Regions from separate parts of the Rahnella sp. PD4 genome, predicted to be linked through region 1. Evidence: predicted binding sites of a transcription regulator. Region 1 holds the regulator's gene; the other holds the start of a gene.
The links. The regulator ArgR, encoded in region 1, controls arginine synthesis, uptake and breakdown. The targets are predictions, from matches to a motif close to ANTGAATAAAAATACANT.
Positions count from the first base shown of each region.

Region 2: a site for ArgR is predicted at 2,481-2,498, ahead of argC (N-acetyl-gamma-glutamyl-phosphate reductase). Genes of this name have one in related genera too.

Region 1 covers NZ_JBLZQF010000006.1:233,450-240,360, forward strand. Annotated here, with positions in the region: gene ACOZIO_RS16730 (helix-turn-helix domain-containing protein) at 184-456, shown strand; gene mdh (malate dehydrogenase) at 501-1,439, opposite strand; gene argR (transcriptional regulator ArgR) at 1,903-2,373, shown strand; gene yhcN (peroxide/acid stress response protein YhcN) at 2,826-3,089, shown strand; gene yhcN (peroxide/acid stress response protein YhcN) at 3,291-3,554, shown strand; gene mpl (UDP-N-acetylmuramate:L-alanyl-gamma-D-glutamyl-meso-diaminopimelate ligase) at 3,863-5,248, opposite strand; gene fbp (class 1 fructose-bisphosphatase) at 5,416-6,420, shown strand; gene ACOZIO_RS16765 (methyl-accepting chemotaxis protein) at 6,546-6,911, opposite strand, start outside.
Region 2 covers NZ_JBLZQF010000013.1:100,009-106,919, forward strand. Annotated here, with positions in the region: gene ppc (phosphoenolpyruvate carboxylase) at 1-977, opposite strand, end outside; gene argE (acetylornithine deacetylase) at 1,283-2,434, opposite strand; gene argC (N-acetyl-gamma-glutamyl-phosphate reductase) at 2,572-3,576, shown strand; gene argB (acetylglutamate kinase) at 3,708-4,481, shown strand; gene argH (argininosuccinate lyase) at 4,586-5,959, shown strand; gene ACOZIO_RS22970 (glutathione peroxidase) at 6,073-6,834, opposite strand.

The DNA.
Region 1 (6,911 bases):
AAATCACAAAAAGCAAAAGGAATTTACTTGTTTGTCTAAATCAAAATAAGAATGTATTTTCTAAATAAGTAAAATAATGGATTTTAGGAAACATTGATATGGTTGATATAATGAGTGCACTCAGTATTGAAATCTATGTTTAATAAAATATTTATTGAAAGTCATTTTCAGAAGGAAAATATCATGACGACAAGGAATGAAGACTGGCATCAGGCAGATATTATTGCAGCACTGAGAAAGAAGGGCACCACACTCGCAGCAGTATCACGATCAGCAGGCCTGAGCTCTTCGACACTTTCTAATGCATTATCACGGCCGTGGCCAAAAGGAGAATTGCTTATCGCTGGTGCTTTGGGTGTCCATCCCTCGCTGATCTGGCCTAGCCGGTATTTTGATCCCAAAACCTCACAAATCATCGAACGCCGTTGCCGTCCGACCCATGAAACACCGCGTTAAGAAAAGCAAAAGCCGCCAGTTAACCCGGCGGCTTTGTTCAATGATCACTTATTAATAAACTGTTCACCGAGCTCAATATCTTTGCGAAGAATATCCAGCATAGAATCCAGCGATTGTTGTTCAAACGCACTGAGCTGACCGACATCGATAAGTTCTGCAATACCATTTTTGCCTAACAGAACGGGTTGTGCGAAAAATCGGGCATGATCGCCTTTACCTTCCACATAAGCACATTCCACCACATTATTTTCACCCTGCATCGCCCGTACCAGTGAAAGTCCGAAGCGTGCAGCCGCCTGCCCCATCGAAAGCGTCGCAGATCCGCCACCGGCTTTAGCTTCCACCACTTCAGTCCCCGCATTCTGAATACGTTGAGTCAGTGAAGCAATCTCGCTTTCAGTGAAAGAGATATCAGGGATCTGGGACAATAAAGGCAGAATCGTCACACCAGAGTGGCCGCCGATAACCGGCACTTCAATATCTTCCGGTGGCTTACCCTTCAGTTCAGCCACGAAAGTATTGGAGCGGATGGTATCCAGGGTCGTTACGCCAAACAGTTTGTTTTTGTCGTAGACACCAGCATTTTTCAATACTTCCGCAGCAATCGCGACTGTGGTATTTACCGGGTTAGTAATGATGCCGATGCAGGCTTTCGGGCAGGTACTGGCAACTTGTTGGATCAGATTGCGCACAATCCCGGCATTCACATTAAACAGATCTGAACGATCCATACCCGGTTTACGTGCCACCCCCGCAGAAATCAGGACGATGTCGGCCCCTTCCAGAGCGGGTTTAGCATCTTCACCACAGAAACCTTTAATTTTAACCGCGGTAGGGATATGGCTGAGATCGACGGCGACACCCGGAGTGACCGGTGCGATATCATATAATGAGAGTTCGGAACCGGAAGGTAGCTGGGTCTTGAGCAGAAGCGCGAGGGCCTGACCGATACCACCCGCAGCACCTAGAACTGCAACTTTCATCCTATACTCCTTTTTTATCATTAACTTATAAGTGTCGTGGAATTAATTGGGTGTGACCTTAATCACTTACGCCGTTAAAAACAATCGCTTACCTGCAGAGAATCTGAGGTGGGTCGTTTAGAAAGTAAAAAAACACCTCCTGGTCGACCTTTTCCGCTTTTAATCACTTTTTATCGGAAAGCTTCATCATTAAAAGTAGCACCACAAAATAGGCCAGGTTAATAAATGGTTAAATTCGGTCCAATGTGAGAGCTGAATCGAGATCATGAGAGTAAACTCTTGTGCAATACAGCTCAGCCGTAATGCAAAATTTTGGCATATTCATGAAATCATCGTGGGAAATTCGTCACTTACATTCCTTGTCGCAAGCTTAATTAATGATTTTTGCAGTTAACCTCTGTTGCATAAAAATTCAATTATCTGCATAATCAGCCCCACTATGATTCAGAGACCAGGGTGCAAAATGCGTAATCCTGCTAAACAGGAAGATTTGATCAAAGCCTTCAAAGCGCTGTTGAAGGAAGAGAAATTCAGTTCTCAGGGCGAGATTGTTGTCGCTCTTCAGGATGATGGTTTCGAAAATATCAATCAGTCAAAAGTCTCAAGGATGCTGACAAAATTTGGTGCCGTCAGAACCCGTAATGCGAAGATGGAAATGGTGTACTGCCTGCCTGCTGAGATTGGCGTGCCGACAACGACCAGCCCTCTGAAAAATCTGGTGCTGGATATCGACTATAACGATGCCGTTGTGGTGATCCGAACCAGCCCGGGAGCCGCACAACTGATCGCGCGTTTACTTGACTCCCTGGGGAAATCCGAAGGGATCCTCGGAACCATTGCCGGCGATGATACGATCTTCACGACACCGGCCCGCGGATTTAGCGTCAAACAATTACACGATGCGATTCTTAGTTTGTTTGAGCAAGAGCTATAGGGCTGCAACATTTTGCTCCTTTTGACGCCCTCATTCTGTGCCTGAGGTCAGAAGATCACTCCCTCTGACCTCATTCAATACACTTTCCTTCATTGATTACTGCCTTTGCGTTTATCAAAACAGCCGCCCGCACACCCCCATTTCGGTTAAATTCCGTCACAAACCACGCCATCCCGTCACATAAAGTTTTCCAGTATGTGATTCACAGCAAAAATAAGCACAAATAGTCAAATTCATTCAACTTATTGATTTTACGAAAAATTAACCTAAAAAGACCATTTTTTACTCTTTTTTTATGCTTTTTTGTTATTAAAAATACAAATAGTTGACATATAACAACCCAAATTACTATTAGCCCGCTATTAATTTATGCCGTGACTAGATGTATACTCATTCCCGTGGTGTGAAGCACCAGTTGTTAGAAACATAATAAAATCGACGAGGTCAAAATCATGAAAGTTAAAACTACTATCGCAACATTAAGCATTCTCTCTGCATTGTCATTTGGTGTTTTTGCAGCACAACCTGTTACGCAAGAACAAGCTTCAACAATGCAGCCAACAGGCATGATCAGCGTCAGTGGCGTAGCCGGCGCCCCATCAGATATCCGTCAGGCGCTGTCAGATAAAGCCGATACCAAAGGTGCTAAAGCATTCCGGGTTATCGAAGTTCGTGAGGAAGGTAACTACCATGCGACCGCAGAAATTTACCAATAAGTTCAGGTAAAAGAAGCGAAGGGGCCTGAATGACTCAGGCCCGCGCAATGCGCACTAAGAAGGATTTGTCACTGCACCATCTACGTTCCCGCACGCTTTACGTGCTCCTGAACCCGATATTACAGCCCTGATAAATCCAAACCTCAATTGACGTTGCTCTCTGATGAAAAGCACCAACGTCTGTATATTCAGGAAAATATCATGAAAATTATTACCACTATTGCCGCACTTAGCCTGTTGTCTGCTGTTTCTTTTGCTACCTCTGCCGCGCAGCTTGTCACAAACCAGCAAGCAGAAAATCTGCGACCTATGGGCACGATTAGCGTCAGTGGCGTCAACGGCGTGCCAATGGATATCCGCCAGCAGTTGTCTGATAAAGCTGAAAGCAAAGGCGCGAAATCTTTCCGTGTGATCGAGGCTTATAACAACGGCGCTTATCACGCGACAGCAGAAATCTATCAATAAGATTTCTGAGTTTCTCACTGAGATAAAACCACTGTTTGAGTATTTATTGAATTAGCGTTACCGGGTTTCAACAGCCACAAACCAGTGATAATGAGCGCTGTTGAGGCTGGAAAGAGAGTTGACACTGCCACTGCCTGACTCTCTTGCTAACGATACCCTCGTCGTCCTGTCCGACGACACCCTTTGGCCCTCAACTTTTCGAGGGCTTTTTTTTTGCCCGTTAATGACTTGAATGACTTGCTCCGGCCACTCACAGACATAAAAAAAGCACAGCGGCTGCTGTGCTTAACTCTCATAATGCGCCAGGATTATTGCTCCGGGACGGTTTTCGCTTTCACAGCCAGTGCCGCTAACAGCTTTTCATGTATGCCACCAAATCCGCCATTGCTCATGACCAGAATATGATCGCCAGGCTGCGAGGCCTTAATCACCATATCCACCAGAGAATCGACATCTGCACTCCAGTGAGCTGGCTGAATACAATGTTCAGCCACTTCGGCCACCTGCCAGGGAATGTGCTGTGGCTGTAAAAGGAAAACTTCATCAGCACGGCCCAGCGAAGGTGCCAGTTCATTTTTACTCATGCCCATTTTCATGGTATTTGAACGGGGCTCCAGCACCGCCAGAATACGCGCAGTTCCGCCGACTTTGCTGCGCAATGCAGCAAGCGTCGCCAGTATAGCCGTCGGATGGTGAGCAAAATCGTCGTACACACAGACGTTATTTTCTACGCCGCGCAATTCAAGGCGACGGCGGGCATTAATGAAATCGCCAAGTGCCCTGCAGGCATCTTCCGGCTTCACACCCACATGGCGTGCAGCAGCAATCGCCATCAGACCGTTATGCATGTTGTGCTCGCCAACCAAACTCCAGTTCACCTGCCCGACGGCTTCGCCATGCAGATAAACCTCGAAAGTGCTGGAATCCGGCGTCAGTTTTTTCGCATCCCATACACAATTTTCGGCATCACCGACAAATTCCTGCTCACTCCAGCACCCCATTGCCATCACTTGTTTCAGCGGCGTGTCGTGCTCAGGCAGAATGATTTTCCCCTTGCCTGGCACCAGACGTACAAGATGGTGGAACTGTTTCTGAATCGCTTTCAGATCATCAAAGATGTCAGCGTGATCGAACTCAAGGTTGTTGAGGATCAGCGTACGCGGGCTGTAATGAACGAATTTGGAACGTTTATCGAAGAACGCACAGTCATATTCGTCGGCTTCCAGCACCATAAACGGGCTGTTGCCCAGACGCGCGGACACCTCAAAATTGCCCGGAACGCCGCCGATGACATACCCGGGTTCATAACCACAAGCCTCCAGGATCCACGTGACCATGCCGGCAGTGGTGGTTTTACCGTGCGTCCCCGCAACAGCAATGACCCAGCGCTCTGGCAGGACATGATCATGTAACCATTGCGGGCCCGAGACATAAGGGATCCCCTGCTCCAGCACGGCTTCGACGCAAGGATTACCGCGCGTCATCGCGTTGCCGATGATCACCAGATCCGGTTGAGGATCTAACTGGGCAGGATCGTACCCCTGGATCAGGTCGATTCCCTGATTTTCCAGCAGCGTACTCATCGGTGGATAAACGTTATCGTCCGAACCGGTTACCTGATGCCCCTGTGCACGTGCCAGCATCGCCAGCCCGCCCATAAACGTGCCGCAAATCCCAAGAATATGAATGCGCATATATTTTCCATTAATGCCTTTAAGTCAGCCGCTATTCTAACGCTCAGAATCCTCCAGAAGAAATGGATTTGCCTATGATTCATCCATATATTTGGGCTAAACTGCTCACGTTCTTGTGAAATTTTTATTAACGTACCGTTATCTATCCTCGATTCAGGGAAAGTGTCATGAAAACGTTAGGCGAATTTATTGTTGAGAAGCAGCAAGATTTTCCACATGCAACGGGTGAACTCACGGCGTTACTTTCAGCAATAAAACTCGGCGCTAAAATCATTCACCGTGATATCAACAAAGCGGGTCTGGTCGACATTCTGGGTACCAGTGGTGCAGAGAATGTGCAGGGTGAAGTACAGATGAAGCTTGATCTGTACGCCAATGAAAAATTAAAAGCCGCAATGAAGGCGCGTGGTGAAATTGCCGGTATCGCATCGGAAGAAGAAGATGAGATTGTCATTTTCGAAGGTGAACGCGCTGAAAACGCAAAATACGTCATTTTGATGGATCCGCTGGATGGTTCTTCAAACATCGATGTTAACGTCTCTGTCGGAACAATTTTCTCGATTTACCGCCGTACTACCCCGCTGGGCCAGCCGGTAACAGAAGCTGACTTTCTGCAACCGGGGAACCGCCAGGTTGCCGCAGGCTATGTGGTGTATGGATCCTCCACCATGCTCGTTTACACCACCGGCGCAGGCGTGCATGCCTTTACCTATGATCCTTCACTCGGTGTTTTCTGTCTCTCTCATGAAAAAGTCTGTTTCCCTGAAAAGGGCAATATGTACTCAATCAACGAAGGCAACTACATTAAATTCCCGCTTGGCGTTAAAAAATACATCAAGTATTGCCAGGAGCAGGATGAAGCGACGCAACGCCCTTATACCTCACGCTATATCGGCTCGCTGGTGGCAGATTTCCACCGCAACCTGCTGAAAGGTGGCATCTATATTTATCCAAGCACGGCCAGCCATCCGAACGGAAAACTGCGCCTGCTGTATGAATGCAACCCAATGGCTTTCCTGGCCGAGCAGGCAGGCGGTAAAGCCAGTGACGGTAAAAACCGTATTCTGGATATCATCCCGCAGAAACTGCATGAGCGTGCACCCTTCTTTGTAGGCAACTGTTCGATGGTTGAAGACGCAGAACGCTTTATCGCCCAGTTCCCGGATGAATAACTGAACGACATATCAGAATCATCACAACATGAGCGTGGTCCCTGTGTAGCTTCGCATTGACCTGAATGTAAAAAGGTGACCTTAGGGCCACCTTTTTTATTGTTTACCGTTCAGGATTTCTGTTCTCAGAAATGATCGGCGCGATTGAGTTTAAATACCGCCATGCTTTTTGCCAGTAACTGCGCCTGCTCTTCCAGTGAACGCGTGGCTGCTGTCGCCTGCTCCACCAGCGCGGCATTTTGCTGCGCCACCTGATCCATCTGCGTAATCGCCACGTTCACCTGTTCGATGCCGTGCGTTTGTTCTGTCGTCGCGATAGAAATTTCACGCATCAGGCTGGTCACACGCGTCACTTCGCCGGAGATTTCCAGCATAGTGTCTGCAGCGGATTTCACCATCTCTGAACCTTCAGCGACCCGGCTTTCAGAATCCACGATCAGTTCTTTAATCTCTTTGGCAGATTGAGCACTGCGTTGCGCCAGGCTTCGCAC
Region 2 (6,911 bases), on a different contig from region 1:
TGCGTATTGGTCAGCTGAGCACGCAGCTGTTTCATGATTTCACGGTAAGGTTCGATGATATCCGCCCCTCCCGCCAGCTCACGCAGTTCCGGCGTACATTCGGTCATCGACAATTCTGATACCAGCACCGCGATATCACGCAGGAACAGGTCAGTCGCTTTCCAGCGGCTCAGCAACAGTACGTGGCGGGTAATATCGGCCGTCACGTTCGGGTTACCGTCGCGGTCGCCGCCCATCCATGAAGTGAAGCGAACCGGCACGGCTTCCACGGGCATTTTATAATCCAGTGACGTTTCCAGTTGTTCGTTCAGTTCACGCAGGAAAGCAGGTACGCCTTCCCACAGGCTGTTTTCAACGACCGCAAAGCCCCATTTAGCTTCATCCACAGGAGAAGGCCGGTTTTTGCGGATTTCATCGGTGTGCCATGACTGCGCGATCAACTGACGCAAACGACGCATGATTTGTTTGCGTTCGTAATCGGCCAGATCGTTATGGTCGAGCTGCTTGAGGCAGTTATTCACTTCGACCAGTTTGTGGATCAGTGTGCGGCGGGCAATTTCTGTCGGGTGCGCGGTCAGTACCAGTTCAATAGAAAGCTGGTCGACAGCATCACGCAGCTGTTGTTCTGAGAGATTTTTGGATTTCAGGCGATCGAACAATTGTGCCAGGGCTTCAGGATTACTGGCCGCTTCGCCATGTGGCGAAATGCTGTGATATTGTTCAGCCACGTTGGCTAAATTCAGAAACTGGCTAAAAGCACGGGCAACAGGCAGCAGCTCATCATTGGAGAGATTTTGCAACGTTGACAGTAATTCTTGTCGATCCGCGTCGTTTCCGGCACGGGAGGATTTCGACAGCTTACGGATTTTCTCAACACGATCCAGGATATGCTCTCCCAACGTATCTTTGATCGTGTCGCCTAGCAATTTACCTAAGGTACTGACATTACTTCGCATTGCGGAATATTGTTCGTTCATATTACCTCTGACCCGTTCTCTCGTTTAATTTTTATATTCTGTAAATAACTTTCACCCGTCAGGCATTCTTGCCCCGTTCACCCTGCCAACCTGGCCATACTTTTAAATGCAGCACTTGTTTTAACCCAAAAACCCCTCATCACTCACGTGAAAAATGGTCTTTTTGGCCATGTCGCTGAAATTTAATTACAACCGCGACGATATCAGTTTGGCTAATCCTGCTTTTGTTCAATAGCAACGTTGTACAGTATCAAAGGGCGCCCGTAAGCGCGCTGTTTGTTTCTTCATCAGTGCGTCATTCAGTATCAGTGATAGCAGAAATGATGAACGACCTGAGAAATCAGCTCGCGAGTCGGTTTAATGAACGCCATATCAATATATTCATCTGGCTGATGCGCCTGATCGATAGAACCCGGTCCGAGTACCAGTGTCGGACACAGTTCCTGAATAAACGGTGCCTCGGTGCAGTAGTTAACAATTTCTGTTTCCACACCCAGCAGTTTTTCGACTACCTGTATCAGCGGGTGATCCGGCGGACATTCATAACCCGGGATGGGCGGATGCAGTTCTTCAATCTCAATACGTCCCGGCCAGCGTTCACTGACCGGGGCCAGCGCTTCGTTCAGCAGACCGTCAATCTCAGTCAGCGTCAGACCCGGCAGCGGGCGGATATCCATATGCATTTCGCAGCACGCGCAAATGCGGTTTGGCGCATCGCCGCCGTTGATATAACCAAAGTTCATGGTCGGGTACGGGATCACGAAACCACTGTGGTTGTAACGGCTTTTCAGCGTATTGCGCAGCGTCATTAAATGGGTAATCGATTCGTGCATCAGTTCAATAGCGTTCACGCCGCGGGACGGATCACTGGAGTGGCCGGACTGACCGGTGATACGAATAGCATTTGACAGATGTCCCTTGTGTGCACGAACCGGCTTGAGCGAAGTAGGTTCACCGATGATGGCGCAGTCAGGGCGGATCTTTGCGTTTTTGGAAAAATAACTGGCACCGGCCATCGTGGTTTCTTCATCCGCAGTCGCCAAAATATACAGCGGTTTAGTCAGTTTAGTCAGATCAACATCGCGCAGTGAATCGAGGATAAAGGCGAAGAAACCTTTCATGTCGGCAGTCCCTAAACCATAGAGCTTATTTTCATGCTCGGTCAGGGTGAAAGGATCACGTGTCCAGCGGCCATCATCGAACGGAACGGTATCGGTATGGCCTGCCAGCAGTAAACCACCCGCGCCTTCGCCAGTACTGGCTAACATATTGAATTTATGCCGTGTTCCTGGAACGGGTTGCACTTCGACTTTGAAGCCTAAATCACCGAACCAGCCTGCCAGTAAATTGATTAACGTTTCATTGCTCTGGTCCAGTGCAGCATCTGTCGCGCTGATGGAAGGGGTGGCGATTAACGCCCGGTAGAGCTCAATAAAAGGAGGTAATTTCATCTTCACTGTTGACAGCCTTTAGTTAGGGTAGTATTCATATTCATGCAATTATTGTGAATAAAAATACAATAAGCCAGCGCGTAAGGAAACCGGAAAAAAATTCATCCGGCCCTACCCCAAAATTGAGAAGGTGAACAAGCCCTATGTTGAATACGCTGATTGTTGGTGCCACAGGTTATGCCGGAGCTGAACTCGCTGCTTACCTGAATCGCCATCCACAGATGAACATAACCGGTTTAACGGTTTCAGCGCAAAGTGCAGATGCAGGAAAATTACTTTCTGATTTGCATCCTCAATTAAAAGGCATCGTCGATTTGCCTGTTTTGCCTCTGACTGATGTGGCTGAAGCAGCGAAAGGTGTCGATGTTGTTTTTCTGGCGACAGCGCATGAAGTCAGCCACGATTTAGCACCACAGTTTCTGGCGGCGGGCTGCGTGGTGTTTGACCTGTCCGGTGCTTTCCGCGTTAGCAAACCTGAGTTTTACACTGAATTCTACGGCTTTGAGCATCAGCATCTCGAACTGCTCGATCAGGCTGTATACGGTCTGGCCGAATGGCAGGCTGACAAATTAAAAGACGCACAGCTGATTGCTGTTCCGGGCTGTTACCCGACCGCGTCACAGCTGGCGCTCAAACCCCTTATCGACAATGGTTTGCTTAATGACAGCCAGTGGCCGGTCATCAATGCCACCAGCGGTGTCAGCGGCGCTGGCCGTAAAGCGACACTCGGCAACAGTTTCTGCGAAGTCAGTCTTCAGCCTTACAAACTCTTCAGCCACCGTCATCAGCCAGAAATTGCCGAACATCTTGGCGTGCCGGTGATTTTCACGCCGCATTTGGGCAATTTTCCGCGCGGTATTCTGGCGACTATCACCTGCCGTCTGAACGCGGGTGTGACGGAGCAGGACGTGGCGGAAGCCTTCCATAATGCGTATCACGATAAACCGCTGGTGCGTTTGTACACCAAAGGCGTCCCGGCGCTGAAAGATGTGGTCGGTCTGCCATTCTGCGATATCGGTTTTGCGGTGAAAGGTGAACATCTGATTGTGGTAGCGACGGAAGATAACGTGCTCAAAGGCGCGTCTGCTCAGGCAGTTCAGTGCATGAATATCCGTTTCGGCTTCCCGGAAACACAATCATTGCTTTAACCAGCCGTCAGATTGACTGTAAACAGAAAACAACCGCCCCTGAGCGTTTATTCAGACGCGCAGGGGTGTTAGATTAAATTAAACGTATTGTTATTAATTAACATTCTCAACCGGTCGGGGCGCGAACAGCTATGAATCCGTTAGTCATCAAGTTAGGTGGTGTGTTGCTGGACAATGAAGAAGCACTTGAGCGGCTGTTCATGGCAATAGTGGCTTATCGCCAGGAATATCACCGCCCGCTGGTTATTGTTCATGGTGGTGGCTGCCTGGTTGACGAGCTGATGAAAAAGCTGAATCTGCCTGTCGTGAAAAAAGCCGGTCTGCGCGTGACACCGGCTGATCAGATTGACATTATCACGGGTGCACTCGCCGGCAGCGCGAACAAAACTCTGTTGGCGTGGGCGGTCAAAAATCACATCAACGCGGTTGGCCTGTCTCTGGCTGACGGCGGCACCGTCAGCGTTACGCAACTGGATGCATCACTGGGCTTCGTCGGTAAAGCCGAAGCGGGTGATCCGGCGCTGATTAACACATTGCATGGCGCAGGCTACCTGCCGATTGTCAGTTCTATTGGCATCACCGCAACCGGTGAGCTGATGAATGTTAACGCCGATCAGGCAGCAACTGCACTGGCGGCCACGCTGGGCGCGGATCTGATCCTGCTGTCTGATGTCAGCGGAATTCTTGATGGCAAAGGCCAGCGTATTCCGGAAATGAGTGCAGAGAAAGCCGAACAGCTTATCGGGCAGGGTATTATCACCGATGGCATGATCGTCAAAGTTAACGCTGCGCTGGACGCTGCACGTTCTCTCGGACGTCCTGTGGATATCGCCAGCTGGCGTCACGCTGAGCAATTACCCGCACTGTTTAATGGCGTTGCGATCGGAACACGCATTCTGGGGTAATTCACCTCCCGGCAGGTTTAAATCTGACGCGCATTCGGTACACACTTTTGTCAGGGCGCAGCCATATTGCGCCCTTTTGCATAAAAAATTTCAGGAGCAGCAAAATGGCACTTTGGGGCGGACGTTTTACTCAGGCAGCAGATCAGCGGTTTAAAGAACTGAATGACTCACTGCGTTTCGATTACCGGCTGGCGGAGCAGGATATTGTGGGCTCGGTAGCCTGGTCCAAAGCGCTGGTGACTGTGAATGTATTAACCGCTGACGAACAGCTTCAGCTGGAAGACGCATTGACTGTGTTGCTGGAAGAAGTCCGTGCCAATCCCCGCGCTATTTTAGCCAGTGATGCCGAAGATATTCATAGCTGGGTTGAAGGCAAACTGATCGACAAAGTTGGCAATCTCGGTAAGAAATTGCACACCGGCCGCAGCCGTAACGATCAGGTCGCGACTGACATCAAACTGTGGTGTAAAACACAGGTGGTTGAACTGCGTGAGGCGCTGCATCATTTGCAGCAGGCGCTGGTCGCCACGGCCGAAGCCAATCAGGACGCCGTGATGCCGGGTTACACCCATCTGCAACGCGCCCAGCCGGTGACGTTTGCGCACTGGTGCATGGCGTATGTTGAAATGCTGGCGCGTGATGAAAGCCGCCTGAAAGACACGCTGGCTCGTCTGGACGTCAGTCCGCTGGGCTGTGGCGCACTGGCCGGTACTGCCTATCCGATGGATCGCGAACAACTGGCTGGCTGGTTAGGTTTCGCTTCTGCGACACGTAACAGCCTCGACAGTGTTTCTGATCGTGACCATGTTCTGGAGCTGCTTTCCAACGCGGCCATCAGCATGGTTCACCTTTCACGTTTTGCAGAAGACCTGATTTTCTTCAATACCGGTGAAGCGGCGTTTATCGATTTGTCCGATCGTGTCACCTCCGGCTCTTCCCTGATGCCACAGAAGAAGAATCCGGATGCACTGGAGCTGATCCGTGGTAAGTGTGGTCGTGTGCAGGGCGCGCTTACCGGTATGATGATGACGATGAAGGGTCTTCCGCTGGCGTACAACAAAGACATGCAGGAAGATAAAGAAGGGCTGTTCGACGCACTCGATACCTGGATGGATTGTCTGAACATGGCATCGCTGGTGCTGGATGGTATTCAGGTAAAACGCCCAAGGGCGAAAGAAGCCGCGCAACAGGGCTATGCTAACTCCACCGAACTGGCAGATTATCTGGTTGCCAAGGGTGTTCCGTTCCGTGAGGCGCACCATATTGTGGGTGAAGCGGTAGTGGAAGCGATTAATCAGGGCAAAGCGCTGGAAGAATTACCGCTGGCAGATTTGCAGAAATTCAGCAGCGTGATTGGCGACGATGTTTACGCCATTCTCGAACTGCAATCTTGTCTCGACAAACGAGCCGCTAAAGGCGGTGTTTCTCCGCAGCAGGTTGCACAGGCGATTGCTGATGCGAAGGCGCGTTTAGCGTAAATAAAAAAGGCGGATCATAGATCCGCCGAAAATTCACGTAGTCTTACTTTGCTTTTTTGTCGGTAATGCAGGGATTTCTTGCCTTACTTCTTACAGCAGATCCTTATTGACGCTTACTGTGCCACTTCGCACACGTCTTGTGTTTCTGAATGGAGGTAAACCTCCAGATCGTCACTTCCCCCGATGTGGCGTCCACCGATAAAGACTTGCGGCACTGTTGCCCGGCCCGTCACGGCGCGCAGGCTGACGGTGGTCGCGTCTTTACCTAATACAATTTCTTCATACTGAATGCCGCGTTCCTGCAACATTTGTTTGGCTTTCGCACAGAACGGACAGCCCGGTTTGGTGAATACGGACACGGATTCCTGCACTTTAAATTCTGGTGCCAGATACTTGAGCATGGTGTCAGCATCAGACACTTCAAACGGGTCGCCTGGCTTATTTGGCTCAACGAACATTTTCTCGACGACACCGTTGCGTACCAGCATGGAATAACGCCATGAACGCGGGCCGAAGCCTAAATCCGCTTTCTCTACCAGCATGTCCATCCCTTTGGTGAATTCACCGTTACCGTCCGGGATGAAAGTGATGTTGGAGGCGTTCTGTTCGGCTTTCCAGGCGTTCATCACGAAGGTGTCATTCACGGAAACGCACAGGATGCTGTCGACGCCGTGGTTTTTAAACACCGGAGCCAGTTCGTTGTAACGTGGCAGGTGACTCGAAGAACAGGTCGGGGTGAATGCACCCGGCAATGAAAATACGATCACTGTTTTATTTTTAAACAGATTGTCGCTGGAGAGATCTACCCATTGATCGCCCTGTCGGGTGTGAAAAGTAACGTGCGGTACGTGTCTACCTTCCTGGCTTGCAAACATGAATAACCTCTTAATTAATCAATAAAATAGAAAGTTTTTTCGGCATTTCTGCCTTGTTGGAAAGCATTATTCACGAT